Regions from separate parts of the Brevibacillus sp. IT-7CA2 genome, predicted to be linked through region 2. Evidence: riboswitches for the same ligand, from Rfam matches in the RefSeq annotation. Region 2 holds a riboswitch; the other holds the start of a gene.

Region 1 (7,620 bases), on a different contig from region 2:
ATCGATTCCATGTCTGCTCTTCATGAGTGCCCCGAGAGCCATGTTGCTCATGCGCACTGTCGCCAACGAGTTATCCGCCAACGTAATGGCGTCTGCTCCTGCTTTGTGCAGCTCGCAGCATCCGTGGAGAAACTGATCTGCATCCAGATCACGCGGAGGATCAAACTCAACAATGATCGTCGTAGCTGTTTTTACGCGCTCGACAATGCTTGGTTTCTCCCTCTCCCTCGTGTTCTGCACAGAAATCGAAGGACGATCTCCAGCTACAATGGTTGGATTCACACGCGCTTGCGGCTCAAGTGACTCAAGTGCATCTGCAATCGCCTTCACATGTGCAGGTGTAGTTCCGCAGCATCCGCCAATCAACCGTACCCCCTGCTCACGCAAGCGAAGCGCACTCTGTCCAAAATATTCAGGTGATGATTTAAAAGCGTATTCTCCGTCAGTCATCCCCAAACGACCCGCATTTGGGAATACGGATAAGAGTGCATCTTCTGGAATTACTGTATTTTCAAACGAACGAAGTAATTCAGCGGGACCAAGGCGACAGTTTAGTCCGATCACGTCAGCACCTGCGGCTTTCAGCTCAGAAAAAGCATCTGTCAAGGCGTAGCCATCACGTGTGCGCCCTACTTCCAAAGTGGCTAACTGCGCGATTACAGGTACATCTGTGAGCGGACGGATTACCTCGATCGCCAGAAGCAGCTCCTCCAAGTCCACGAACGTCTCCAGAATCAGTCCGTCTACGCCCGCATGCAACAGTGCAATCGCTTGTTCCTCATACTGGTCACGGTATTCATCCAAAACCTTTTTCTTCACCCGTCCAGCCAAAATCGATCCGATGCTTCCTGCTACATAAGCATCATCCTGAGCAGCTTCCCGTGCAATGGCGACTGCAAGCCGGTTAATCCGCGCTACCTTATGCTCCAGACCGTAACGGCTCAATGCATCTCGGTTGGCAGAATACGTATTTGTCTCCAGGAAACGTGCACCGGCCTGATAGTAGGACGTATGAACTTCATGCACCAAACGAGGGTTGGATAAACACAGCTCCTCAAAGCTGACGCCAACCGGGACGCCCAGCCCGTGCAGCTGGGTCGCCATCGCTCCATCTCCGACTAGGAGGTGGTCTTTCAAATAGGCTCGTAAATCTTTCCTTCTCGTCGTCAACTCAATCCCTTCTCTCCCATTTTCATTTATCTCTAAACTTCAAAAATAGATGGACCTGCGTTGAAATAACGTGCTTCAGGGTGAGCAAATACCATCGCCGATACCGAAGCTTCTGGCTCCATCATGAAGCCCTCTGTCAGCTGAACGCCGATATCCTCTGGGCGCAACAGACGGAACAACTGCGCTTGATCTTCCAGGTTCGGGCAAGCAGGGTAACCGAAGGATACACGTATGCCCTGATATCTAGCACCGAAGCGCTCGAGCATCGTCATCTCAACCGGATCCGGTATACCCCACACGTCGCGCATGACGTGGTGAATTCGCTCAGCAAATGCCTCTGCTAGCTCCAATGCCATGGCTTGGAGGACATGGGAGCGCAAGTAGTCGCCACGCTCTTTTAGCTCTGTAGATTTTTCGCGAATCCCTCCCCCAGCCGTTACCGTCAGGAATCCGACATAATCCATTTCCTTGCTCTCCACTGGTCGCAGGAAGTCGGACAGGCAAAGATGAGGTTCTTCCAGCTGACGCGGGAACGAAAAGCGCTCTAGCAGCTTGCTGTGGTCTTTTGGGTCATAGACCAAAATATCGTTGCCATCTGACTGAGCCGGGAAGAACTGATACACACCGTGTGTCGTAATGGTTCCTTTTTGCTTCGCTTCATTTAATAGCTCTTCCACAATGCCGTACAGTTCCAGTACCTTGTCGTCGCCTGCCTCTATCAATCTATCTACATTTCCGCGAACACCGAGGTGTTTTCCGAGGAGCATTCGCAGGTTCAAATACGGCTGCAAATGGCTAAGCGGATATTGTCGCAAAACATGTCGTTCACAATCGGGCGGAAGATGGATCGGAACGGTTCTGCTGATGGCTGAGCGAGTTGGCAATGGTGCTTTTTTCTCCTCAACAACAGGCTGAGCCGTTGCAACTGCTTCCAGCAGATGCTGCTGTTCTTCTACCAAGCGATCACGTTCTTCCGGATTTTGTAGACGATTCACGAGGTCCAGACCATCCATGGCATCTTTTGCGTATAAAACAATTCCACGGTATTCTGGTGCGATCCGGTTCGATGTGAACTTGCGCGTCAACGCCGCACCGCCAACCATCATCGGGATATCAATGCCTGCATCACGCAGGTCTTGTGCAGTAATGACCATTTGCTGCGCGGATTTTACCAAGAGTCCAGACAGACCGATGGCATCCGGCTTTTCTTCTCTGCATGCAGCAATCAGTTGCTCTGGCGGTACCTTGATCCCTAGGTTTACGACATTGTAGCCGTTGTTTGACAAAATAATTTCCACGAGGTTTTTTCCGATGTCATGCACATCGCCTTTGACGGTCGCCAGCAAGATTTTCCCCTTGGCAGCAGCATCGCTTTTTTCCATGAATGGCTCTAAAAACGATACGGATGCCTTCATGACTTCCGCGCTCTGCAATACTTCTGCCACGATCAGCTGGTTGCCGTTGAACAGGCGACCGACCTCTTCCATCCCCGTCATCAACGGACCGTTGATGATCTCGAGCGGTGCGTATTTATCCAAAGCCAGCTTCAGGTCTTCCACCAGACCATCCTTGGAGCCTTCGACTACATAACGGGCCAAGCGTTCTTCGAGCGTTAACGAGGAGACTTCCACACGGACTTCCTTTTTCTTTTGGCGATAAAATTCGGTGAAGGCCGCCAATGTCTCATCATTTGTCTCGAATAGAAGGGCTTCTGCCAGCTTTCTCTCGCCTTCTGGAATCGAAGCGTAGCGCTCCAGCTTTTCCGTGTTGACGATGGCGTAATCAAGCCCTGCAAGAGTGGTGTGATACAAGAAGACCGCATTCAGCACTTCCCGACCCGCAGGCGGCAAGCCGAAGGAAACGTTACTGACACCCAGAATCGTCTTGCAAGCAGGCATTGCTTGTTTGATCAAACGAATTCCTTCTACGGTTTCCTTTGCAGAGCCGATATATTGTTCATCCCCTGTCCCTACTGGAAAGACGAGTGGATCGAAAATAATATCCTGTGGCTTTATTCCATACTGGTTGACAAGAATGTCGTACGAGCGTTGCGCGACCTCCAGCTTCTTTTCGCGAGTGATAGCCATACCCGCTTCCTCTATCGTTCCAACGACAACAGAGGCACCGAACTTGTGAATAAGCGGAACGACTTCCTCAAATCGCTCCAACCCGTCTTCCAGGTTGATCGAGTTGAGAATGGCCTTCCCTTGCGAATAGCGAAGTCCCAGCTCCATAACCTTGGCATCTGTCGAGTCGATCATGAGGGGCGCTTTTACTTTTTTCACGATGAACTGTAAGAATTTTTCCATATCTTCGTATTCATCACGGTCGGGATCAGCCAAGCATATATCGATGACATGTGCGCCGCGTTTTACTTGGGCCCGGGCAATATCGGATGCTTCTTCATAGTGACCAGCTGCAATCATTTCGCGGAATTTTTTGGAACCGATGACATTGGTCCTCTCCCCTACTAGCAGGGGACGATTGTCATCTTCGACGTACACGACCTCGATCCCGGAGACCGCGCTCAGCGGTTCTACAGCTGCACTGCGCGGCTTGCAGTCTTTCAATGCTTCTGCCATCGCTTGAATATGGTCAGGCGTTGTTCCGCAGCAACCGCCAGCGACGTTTATCCAGCCCTGTTCAGCGAACGCCAGCATTTTCGAGGCAAGTCCCTGTGGCGTTTCATGGTAATGGCCGTTCTCGTCTGGCAAGCCTGCGTTCGGATAACAGCTGACCGCACATTGGGCAATTCCTGACAATGTCCGCAGATGATCACGCATGAACTCCGGACCAGTCGCACAGTTCAGACCAATAGAAACTGGCTTTATATGCTCCAAGGAGATGTAAAACGCCTCGATGTTTTGGCCCGCAAGCGTCGTGCCCATCGGCTCAATCGTACCTGACAGCATCACCGGGATCTCCTGTCCAAGCTCTTCAAAAGCTTTGCGAATCCCGATTCCGCCAGCCTTGACGTTCAACGTATCTTGCGAAGTTTCCAAAAGAAGAACATCGGAGCCACCGAGAATCAGACCTTTTGCCTGACGATAATACGCCTCGACCAGTTCTTCGAAAGTGACACCACCTGTCAACGAAAGGGTTTTGGTCGTAGGTCCCATTGCACCAGCTACAAAACGCGGCCACTCCTCCGTGGAATAGGCATCCACCGCTTCTCTGGCCAAGCGTGCTGCCGCTATATTGATCTCAAGGTCTTTCTCTGGCACATCGTACTCGGCCAAAACGATGGAAGCAGCACCAAACGTATTTGTCTCGACGATGTCTGCGCCCGCCTCTAAATATTTCTCATGAATGGAACGAATCACATCTGGTCTGGTCAGGTTCAGGAGTTCATTACAGCCATCATAGGCTTCACCGCCGAAATCATCAGCAGTCAGGTTCGCCTGTTGAAGCATGGTGCCCATTGCACCGTCCAGAATCAGAATTTTCCGGGAAAGCTGTTCGCGAAAAGTTGGTTTCATTGACGTGCCCCTTTTCTCCCTTGCATCGGCTTATTCTCTGTAATTGGGTAAATAAAATAAAAAAATCCTCTTCTTTGAAAGAAGAGGATTTGTCAGCAGATACGAAAACGCCTGAGACATCCTCTTATCTTTCAAAGCACGTAGCTTTGCTGGAATTGGCACCGGATTTTTACCGGTTGCCGAGGCTTCATCAGGCCAGTCCCTCTGCCTCTCTGGATAAGAGTCGTACACTTGTCATTTAGTTGTTTTGCGAAATGTCTTGAATGTTTGCAAGTATCTTAACACCCCCTTTGTCTCCTCGTCAATTGTGAATTGTCTATTTTTTACTAAGCCTCCCCTCTTACGCGCCCATTTTTGCCTAAGCTGGGCATCCGCCCAGTCCAATATCGGCATTCGTGTATAGACTGGAGTATAACGGAAAGGAGGGGAAACAAAGATGAGTACATCTTTCTGCGGGAACGGATTCTTCGGTGACTGCTTCGCAATCGTGCTCGTGCTGTTTATCCTGTTGGTTATTATCGGGTGCTCGTGTGACGACTGTTAGATAAGTGTTTAAAAAAGGCTATCCCAAAAGCCATCAGGAATGGCTGCGGGATAGCCTTTTTTTCTTGTTAGTCGGCGATGATCTTGCCTGTCACGGCATCGATGGTAACCGTTTTATTTGCCAGCTCTTCGCCGCTCCATGGCACATACGCCAGCTTAGGTTGAGGTAATGGCTTCCTATCTACATCTTTCATCAAATAAACCAGCTTCAAAGGCATGACGCGTAAAAATTCTTGGACAGCCTCGTCTTTGGAGACGATTTTGTAAGATGCTGGCAGTTCAACCAATTCGTGCGTCTCTCGGAAGTTATGAAACTTCGTCACTTTCCCGGTTGACGGGTCAACCGTAACTGAATAAGCCGGATCCGGATTATCATCGTCCAATACAGGAATACCGTCTTTGCTCATAAAATATCGGAATTCCCATTCGCCGGATGACACCGGATTGGCTCCACCTGGCTGTATGACTTGCGCCAATTGGACTTCTGTTACGCCGGGATCTACGTACTTATGCAGGAAAGCGAGTGAAGCCTCTTCCGCTTGCTCACGTTTTACTGTCACTGCCGTATTAGAACGCGGTGTTCCCAGCCCGACGACACTGCCTGTTTCTGCAATGACTTCTACGCCGATATACTTGTCATTTTTATCATTCCATACATATTCCTTGCGGCCATTGCGGTCAATCTGATTCTCTCTGTAGGTCGAGTCATCTACCTGTATGCCAAATTCAGCTTGCAACAGTGCTTTTGCCTCCTCCTTGCTGCGAACCTTGACGTATTCTTTCGGAGATTGAATCGCATGTGCTTTCTTCGTATTCAACTGATCGTAAGCAAGTCCGTTGTTACCCGTTCCGTAGGCAATCTTGCCGCTGGTCGCGTCAATATGCCACTCCGTCCCGTCCTCTCGTCCCATTTGCATGAAGGACACAGCTGACGTGTATTCCAGGACAGGCTTGCCTTTTTCTACTTTTTCTTTTGAGCTGGCATCAAGCATCTGTACGTATCGAAGCTTCATGTGCTCACTTAGCTCTTTGATGGCGACCTCTTCTGAAACCGCAGTTGACACATCCGGGTACTGCGAAGAGTTGAATGTGACGGGCTCCTTCCTGAAATATCGGAGGAGACCAGATTCATCTGTTGTCATGCGTATCTCATCTGATAGCACGGGCACACCGTTATGATAACGCTGGTACACGCCTGGCTTGCTCTCATCCTCTAATCGATAGTTCTCACTGTCATCCCCGAGAAGCTTGTTCAGGAACTGTCTCTCTTGCTCCAAAGCTTTTGCTCCTTTTGCTTGCTTCCAGCTCGACTCTTCCTTTTTGTCCTTCTCCTCAATTGAATAGGATTCCAAGGCTTGACCATTACCGACAATCTGAATGGAGGCCTGATGTTCTTCCTTATTTACTTTCCCTACCTCCAGTGATATGCCATCGCGGTTCCTCCCTTTTTCAAAAAGAAGGAGCGAAGGATTCAAATCGAGCATGGCATCTGTCAGCTTGGTCAGAAAGGCTTGTTCGTTCTTATTCAATCGCCCGAAAAACGCAATTTGCTCTTTCGTATTGATTCGTACAGAAAGGATGTCGAACGGAACAGGCTTGCCATTTTCCATTCGTTGATAGCTCACACTCTGCCAAATGCTTTCTTCCCAAAATTCATTAACATAGGTCTCAGTAGCTAGATGCTGATAAGACTTGCTTTCTTCCCCCAAAAAACCTTGAAGAAATGCGTTCGCTGCACTCTCAGCAGTCTTGGCTGATGGCAATTTTACTGACTTTTCATCCCAATTCTCTGGATATGGGTCCGGTCTTTCTCCATTGATCATGAAGCTCTCTATTTGTCCTGTCTGGATATCATAAGCAACACTGGCACGTGCATTATTTCCTTCCATCAACGTTACGTCACTGATCCCATGGCTCGTGCTATCCACTCTGATTGTCGTCTTGCTCAAGGCTGGGATCGCCTTTTTCAAGGGCAAAATTGCCTCTTCTGCCGATACCTTTACGCTGTTCTGCTTTGCCTCTGTATTCTTTTTATCCGTTGCCGTCGTTGCGACCGCACTCGCTAAATTTTTTCCACTCGGCATCTGTGGGAACCAACCTTGCTGGTGCATGCCCACGGCTGTTACCGCCAAGCAAGCTGCCAGAGATCCTGCCATAAATAATCTGTTACGATTCTTGTGTTTGCTCTGTGCAATCGCACCTCGGATCCGCAACTCCATCTCTTTTGTAAACCTCACTTCCTCCACTGATTCCTCACTTGTGCTCCTTACCGCTTCGCGAATTTGCTTATCTACGTCCATTCCAATCCCTCCTTTTCACACAATGCCTTAAAATGTTTTCGGGCCCGGGACAATTGGGTTCGTACGGTATCTTCTGAAATATCCAACACTTGCGCAATCTCATTTATCGACAAATCTTCATAGTAATG
Region 2 (7,620 bases):
GGGTGCCTGAGGTAATCGTGCTGACACCGTGGCGCAGCGTGTTTTTATAGTAGCCTCGCGTTCCCTGCACAGGACGATAGGATGTCGGGAAAATCAGGCCAGCGCCCTGGTCCAAGGTTATCACATGTCCTCGGCTCTGCGCGCGCGGCCGTTGCTCCATCAGCAGAAATTCTCCGCCCCTGTAGTCCTTCTCCTTTTGATTCAAGGCAAAAACAACTTGAAACGGGAAGAACACCTCGCCGTACATATCCTGATGTAAACAATTGTAGCCGCCCATTTCGTATTTCAAAATTAATGGAGTAGAGCGCAGCTGACCCTGATCGTGACATTGCGCCAAAAATTCAGGGAGGGTAGCAGGATAGATAGCTTCGCGTCCAAGCATTTCCAGCCACCGATTCGCAGTCTGCGCAAGCATCGGATAAAAGCCTTCGCGCAGCTCCTGCAAAAGCGAGGGAAGGGGAGCCTGATAATAACGATACTCACCTTCGCCGAAACGGTACCGTGCCATCTGGATCGTATTGCGAAAAAGGTCATTTTGTCCATACGTAGCGATTAATTCGTCGCAGGCATCCGCGCTTATTAAGGAAGGAAAAGCAGCATACCCTTGTTCGTCCAGCTCCTGTTGCAGGGAATGCCAGTCAAGCGCAGCGATCCTTTCTGTCAGTGAACTAGCCATGCTTCACACCCCGATTTGTCTTTTTCTCCAGATCAAGCAGAGTTGTCTTCATGGGCAGTCCTCCACGATAGCCAGTCAGTGAACCGTTTTTACCGACAACGCGGTGGCAGGGGACTGTAATGAGAACCGGATTGGCACCGATTGCGGCACCGACGGCACGAACAGCAGCAGGCTTTTTAATGATGTTCGCAATGTCGGTGTACGATGCCGTTTGACCGTATGGGATTTGGCGCAGTGCTTCCCAGACGGCGAGCTGAAAAGGCGTTCCAGACAGGTCGCAATCCATGGAAAAATGTTCGCGCGTTCCCTGCAAATACTCCATCAGTTCTGCTGCAAAAGGCTTTAGCCATGGATCGTCTTGCACCAGTGCACTTTGTGGGCGATGCTTTTCAACCCACGCTTCCAATTCAGCAAAAGGCTGGTTGACCGAGCCAACATAACAAAGCCCGGCAGCCGTTGCAGCCAAGTAAATGGTCCAATCACCATGCTTCAGCATTGACCAACGTACCGTCTGATTCTTACTCGTTTCCATTTCTATACGCCTCCTTTGAGCTGTGTACGCACAGTATACCTCCAGCACCTGTTCTTCGTACGTTTTTAGGAGTGGATGAGCAAGATAACGAAACAATGTCATCTACATTCCCATTGCTTTTATCCAGCGGCGGGAGTAAGGTAGGAGGAGATAGAGGAGGAACGATACTAGTATGACTGATCAATTAACACATTTTAATGAACAAAATCGAGCTCGGATGGTGGACGTGTCTGAGAAGGACGTCACAAAACGGGTGGCTGTAGCCGAGAGCCAAATCAGCATGAAACCCGAAACACTCGCCCGAATCCGCGAAGGTCGAATCGAAAAGGGCGATGTACTCGCAGTTGCACAGGTAGCAGGTGTCATGGCTGCCAAAAAGACGTGGGAAATCATCCCGATGTGTCATCCGCTGCCATTGACTGGCATCGACATACAATTTGCTTTTGTAGATGAAACGACGCTTGCGATTACAGGAACCGTGAAGACGACAGGGAAAACAGGCGTCGAGATGGAGGCGTTGACCGCTGTCAGCGTAGCGGCTTTGACGGTGTATGACATGTGCAAAGCCATGGATAAAGAAATGATAATCGGTCCAACTAGTCTGCAATCCAAAACAGGCGGAAAAAGCGGCGATTTCCATCGGGGAGAGAAGTAAGCCATGAGGCAAAAGTGGGAATCCTATCCGAGCAGCATTCGTTTATTGGCGATTGCTGCCGTCATTTTTTCTACAGGAATGGCGTGTATTTGGCCGCTAGTCACGATCTATATTCACAACCATCTCGGAAAGCCGCTGACTGTAGCCGGCTTCTTGTTGCTTTTAAATCAAGGCGCATTCTTGATCGGGAGTATTGTCGGCGGGATGATGTTTGACCGCTGGGGAAAAATGCGCACCATCATTGTCGGATCCATCGGTGTTATTCTGATATCGATCGGCTTAGGTGTTACGCAAGATTTTACGATTTATGTTGTCTTGCTTCTGCTGAATGGACTGTTTTACGGAACACTTTCTCCTGTGATGAATGCACTGGCAGTAGTGTTATGGCCGGACGGAGGACGGAAAGGAATCAATCTGATATATGTCTCTCTCAATGTGGGGGTAGCTGCCGGTTCTGCGCTGGGCGGCTTCCTGGCAAGTGTTTCGTTTGCCTGGACGTTTTTCGGTAATGCGATTTCGCAAGTGATTGTGCTCGCCATGTTCATGCTCATTTTGCCGCGTCAGTTAAAAATGCTAGAACAACAACGTGAAAACTCGACGACTGGACAAAGTATGTCTGAGCAAGCAACTGGTGATGCGCTGCAACTACCACGTCAAGAGCCAAAGGTTGTTTGGGGAGCATTGCTGCTATTATGCGGGGGGCTATTAATTAGCTGGATTGTCTATGTACAATGGACGACGGTGCTGTCGACCTACATGCAATCCCTGGGCATTTCACTCCGTCAATACAGTCTGTTGTGGACGCTGAACGGAGGTTTGATCCTGTTTGGTCAACCATTGATTGCGTGGGTCATTCGACGCTTTGCCCGTACGCTAAAAGCACAAATGCTCTTGGGCGCTTATATTTTTGCCTTGTCGATGCTGATTCTGTCGCAATCAACGGTTTATGCAGGCTTTGTGGCAGGCATGTTCGTCATGACGCTAGGAGAAATGCTCGTGTGGCCAGCGGTACCGGCAGTAGCTGCACAGTTTACGCCAGAGGGACGAGAAGGCTTCATTCAAGGTCTGATTGCAGGAACTGGATCAGCAGGGCGGATGCTCGGACCACTGCTCGGCGCCATCATTTTCCAATCGATTCATGCGCAGGGACTATTGTTCGTGATGGCAGGCTTGTGTCTGTTGTCTGTCGCATTCTTTGCCTTCCACACCTCTTTTCAGGAAAGAAGGCATCAAGTGCCGGTACAGAATCAAGCATCTTGACACGATTTGCGTGCTCAAGTTAGTATGATATAGACGAAAAAACAGTATATTCCGTGTGTTTGACTTATTCAGAGAGGTGGAGGGACTGGCCCTATGAAGCCCGGCAGCGGATCTGTTCCATGTGATGGACAGATGCTGTGCCAATTCCAGCAGGATTTTTTCCTGACAGATAAGGACGTGACCAAGCTGATCTCCCCCTTTTTCTGTATGGAAAAAGGGGGTTTTATTGTATTGGGCCCAAGAAAGGAATGGAAGAAAGATGCGTATTCAACCCTCCGACATGATTGATCGACTCCCTACCCAGTTTTTTGCGACCCTGGTGGCAAAAGTAAACAAGGTCATTGCGCAAGGCCATGACGTCATTAACCTGGGGCAGGGCAATCCCGATCTGCCGACACCGCCGCACATTATTGAAGAATTACAGGCGCAAGCAGCACAACCACTCCATCACAAATATCCGCCTTTTCAGGGACGCGTGGAACTGAAGCAGGCAGTGGCTCATTGGTATAAGCAAGAATTTGATGTAGACCTCGATCCGGAGGAAGAAGTAGCGATATTGTTCGGCAGCAAAACCGGACTCGTAGAGATTTGCCAAGTACTCATGAACGCAGGCGATGTTGCACTGGTTCCAGACCCAGGCTATCCGGATTATTGGTCGGGGGTTGCAGTCGTAGGCGGACGGATGGTCATGATGCCGTTGAAGGCGGAAAATGATTTCTTGCCAGACTACAGCCAGCTCTCCCAAGCTGATTTGGATCGAGCGAAACTGATGTTTCTCAACTATCCGAACAATCCGACAGCAGTCAACGCACCACTCGAGTTTTATAAGGAAACGATTCGTTTTGCCCGAAAACATGAAATCGTCGTCTGCCATGACTTCGCCTACGGGGCGATCAGCTATGACGGGAAAAAGCCGGTCAGCTTCATGCAGGTTCCGGGAGCAAAAGAAGTGGGCGTAGAATTTTATACCTTGTCCAAAACATACAACATGGCAGGCTGGCGTGTTGGTGCCATGGTAGGAAATCGCGAGCTGGTTCGTCTGATCAATCTCATTCAGGACCATTACTTCGTCAGTCTGTTCGGAGCGGTACAGATGGCGGCAGCCAAAGCGATGACGGAGTCGCAGCAGTGCGTTCGCGATCTCGTCGCTGTTTACGAAAGCCGCCGCAATGCCTTGTACTCCAATCTGCATCGGATTGGCTGGCAGGCACCACCATCTCAAGGTTCGTTTTTTGCTTGGCTTCCTGTTCCAAGTGGCTTCACTTCCGTGGAGTTCTCTGACCTGCTTTTGGAAAAAGCCCATGTCGTCGTAGCGCCGGGAAATGGCTTTGGCCCGACAGGTGAGGGTTATGTGCGAGCGGCTTTGTTATCCAATGAAGATCGTCTCGCAGAAGCGGTCCAACGGATTGAGCGGTTGGGGTTGTTTACGAAAACAAAATAAAAGCGAGGCAATTTGGCCACACTACCATACAAATGGAGTGTGGCTATTTTCTTCTAGAATAAAAATCATTCTCATTATTGACAGATAATGATTTTCATTATACGATGGCATTGTTAATGATAATTAGTCTCAGCAAGAGCGGGAGGGTACCATGCGCTATCAGATTAACGGTTACACGGATATGTATACGGTGATCGCCAACGAGCGAAAAATCGGCGGAGCCATTGAAGCAGGCCAGATTCGCTTGCGGACGGGAGAAATTTACGCCAATGCTGTTCTCACTCGTTTGGAAATGTCAGGTGCGCATTTTTGCTCGATCGGATTTGTTACAGAAGAAGGCAAAAGACTGATTGTCCATGTGAATGATATCAGCATGATCGCTGATGCACGTCACGTCAACGTTTGTGAGCTAACGAACGAATGCATGAGAGTGGAGAAATCCGCTGAGAGATTGAAGCGGTTGAAGCGTCTCTGTGAACTAAATGAAGGAAGCTGTACGCCGACCTTCCAAGAAGAGGCATTGCTGTTGGCAAGCGATATTGGCATGGAAGAAGCGTCCACGCATGTAGACCTCTCTTTTCTTCCACACACAGAGAAACCACGTGTGTTCCGCATCGCCTAGGAAGATATAGCCCATACATATGGACCCCTTTTCGTTTGATACGAAGAGGGGTTTTTTGCATGCAGTGTGCGAAGACTAACGATTGAACAACCGCTCGACATAGTCAAAACCTATCCGCTCATAGCTACCAAGGATTGGACTTACGAGAGGGAGAGTGATAAAACAAGGATAAGCAAAATCAAGGGGGAACGGAACATGGAGTACTCATTTTCAAAATCTGTTGAAGCACTATCCTCCTCGGCTGTCCGGGAAATCTTGAAGCTGACCCAAGGCAATCAAGTGCTCTCGCTCGCAGGTGGACTGCCAGCAGAGGATTCTTTTCCAATCGCAGAGATGCGCGAAGCGTTCAACCGCGCATTCGAACAAGGAGCAAAAGCTCTTCAGTACGGATTGACTGATGGATACTTGCCGCTTCGTGAGTGGATTGCATCCCGCATGAAGCAAAAGCATATGAACGTCGGTGTAGATAATATGATCATCACTACGGGCTCTCAGCAAGCAGTAGACTTGTTGTGCCGTGTATATTTAGACGAAGGCGATGTCGTTCTCGTAGAAAACCCTACTTATTTGGCAGCGGTTCAGTTGTTCCAATTCCGGGGAATCAAAGCGATTCCCGTAGACGGTGATGCTGATGGGATGGATATGGACGATCTGGCGAAAAAAATAGCCCAGTATCGCCCGAAAATGGTGTATGTCATTCCTACCTTTGCCAATCCGACAGGAAAGGTATGGAGCCTCGAACGCCGTCTTGGCTTGCTTCGTCAATGTAAGGCGCAAAACATTCTCATCCTGGAAGACGATCCATATGGAGAGATCCAATTTGATGGGGAAGCTCCGTATCGCTCGATCTTCTCACTGGATGAGCATCCGACCGATTCCTGTGTGGTGTACACCAGTACCTTTTCCAAAATTGTCGCGCCAGGCTTGCGTACCGGATGGGCCATTGGAGATACACGCGTGATTCAAATGATGGTGAAGGCGAAGCAAGCAATTGATTTGCAGTCGAGCACAATCGACCAGTACGCGCTGTATGAGCTTTTGTCCCGCTTTGATCTGGAGCGCCACATTGAGAAAATCCGCGAGTCCTACAAGGCGCGCATGGAATGGATGCATGAGCTCTTGGTAGCGCAAAACTGGGAGGGCGTACAGTGGGAAAAACCAAGAGGCGGGATGTTCCTCTGGGTGAATCTTCCTGAGCACGTCGATGCTGAGAAGCTGCTGGCCCGTTCCGTACAGGAAGGCGTGGCATTCGTACCAGGGAAGCCGTTTTATGCAGCTGAGCCGCAAGTGAATACGATGCGCTTGAACTATACACTCTTGAACCGAGAAGACACGGAGCTTGCGATTTCACGACTGGGCAAAGCATTCCACGCCTACAGCCAATCTCTGGTGACAAATGTTTAATAGAAGCAAAAAGACAACCATTACCATTGAGCTGGTTGTCTTTTTTGATTTATGTCTTACAGGGAATGCTCTCTTTGTGCCCGATCCAGCCATTCATTCACAAGCTCTGTAAACAGAAGCGGCTGCTCAATCTGCAAGTTGTGTCCGGCACAATCGAGTGCGGCAAATGAAGAGCGGGGATAGCCTTCGATAATATCCCAAATATCGCGATAGCCGACAGAATGATCTTGTTTGCCCACAACAAAAAGACTCGGGTGGGGGAAGGGGGCCGTATCCAATGGGAAGGACACGCCGTATGACTGTCTGATTTTACTGAGGAAAGAAGGGTCAGACAGCATGTAGCCGTCGACAATCTCTTTTTTATAGCGGTTCCACGTATAATCGGTAGCTACTACCGCCATCGACTCAAACTCCGCTCGTTCCGTCTCACTCAACTGCTCCCAGAGAGAAGGCTCCTTTACTAAGATGGGTTTATCCGGCAGTGTGCGCTTATCTTTATCAGGAATGACGTTCGGGCAGATGAAAAGGGCGCCCTTCACTTGATCCCGGCGCTTCTCGATAACTGCTCGTGTAAGATATCCGCCGTATGATTCACCTGCAATGAAAAAGGGCTCATCTGGAATGAGCTGATCGATGAACGCGAGGACAACCTCCAGAATATCGTCCGTGGTGTGGATATGTTCGTAGTTTTCCGTTTGTCCCATTCCAGGCAGGTCTATGTAAAGTCGTCGATATCCTGAGCGTTTCTCAAAAATTGGTTCCAGACAACCAGTCATGCAGCGGTGATCAAGTGAAAAACCGTGAATCATCACGACAGGAAAACCGCTTCCAATCTCCTCATAATAAAGGTTGACGCCATTGACCTCGCATCTCATAAAAAGCCCCCCAACGACATTTGTGTCAGATTGTTTTGAAAGTTCGGAACGCACGTTCTTATTATAAGTCATATGTTAAATATTACAAGGATGAAAAAACACACCCACAACGAGACTCGTCAATGGGTGTGGCAAAGGGCTTCCTATTCTTCTGT

What was found. A riboswitch is a leader RNA that binds a small molecule or an ion and turns the genes downstream of it on or off. The one in region 2 is predicted to bind S-adenosylmethionine.
Region 1: another riboswitch for S-adenosylmethionine. It lies ahead of metH (methionine synthase); the one in region 2 lies ahead of ACM6JA_RS23925 (pyridoxal phosphate-dependent aminotransferase).

The regions. Positions count from the first base shown of each region.
Region 1 covers NZ_CATKQT010000022.1:36,967-44,586, reverse strand. Annotated here, with positions in the region: gene ACM6JA_RS13090 (bifunctional homocysteine S-methyltransferase/methylenetetrahydrofolate reductase) at 1-1,170, opposite strand, end outside; gene metH (methionine synthase) at 1,203-4,649, opposite strand; SAM riboswitch class I at 4,771-4,872, opposite strand; gene ACM6JA_RS13080 (YjcZ family sporulation protein) at 5,086-5,193, shown strand; gene ACM6JA_RS13075 (YcdB/YcdC domain-containing protein) at 5,261-7,492, opposite strand; gene ACM6JA_RS13070 (sigma-70 family RNA polymerase sigma factor) at 7,483-7,620, opposite strand, start outside.
Region 2 covers NZ_CATKQT010000051.1:67,824-75,443, reverse strand. Annotated here, with positions in the region: gene ACM6JA_RS23945 (2OG-Fe(II) oxygenase) at 1-676, opposite strand, end outside; gene ACM6JA_RS23940 (methylated-DNA--[protein]-cysteine S-methyltransferase) at 669-1,208, opposite strand; gene moaC (cyclic pyranopterin monophosphate synthase MoaC) at 1,381-1,863, shown strand; gene ACM6JA_RS23930 (MFS transporter) at 1,867-3,123, shown strand; SAM riboswitch class I at 3,185-3,299, shown strand; gene ACM6JA_RS23925 (pyridoxal phosphate-dependent aminotransferase) at 3,383-4,564, shown strand; gene ACM6JA_RS23920 (hypothetical protein) at 4,716-5,186, shown strand; gene ACM6JA_RS23915 (PLP-dependent aminotransferase family protein) at 5,382-6,590, shown strand; gene ACM6JA_RS23910 (alpha/beta fold hydrolase) at 6,647-7,465, opposite strand; gene ACM6JA_RS23905 (family 1 encapsulin nanocompartment shell protein) at 7,609-7,620, opposite strand, start outside.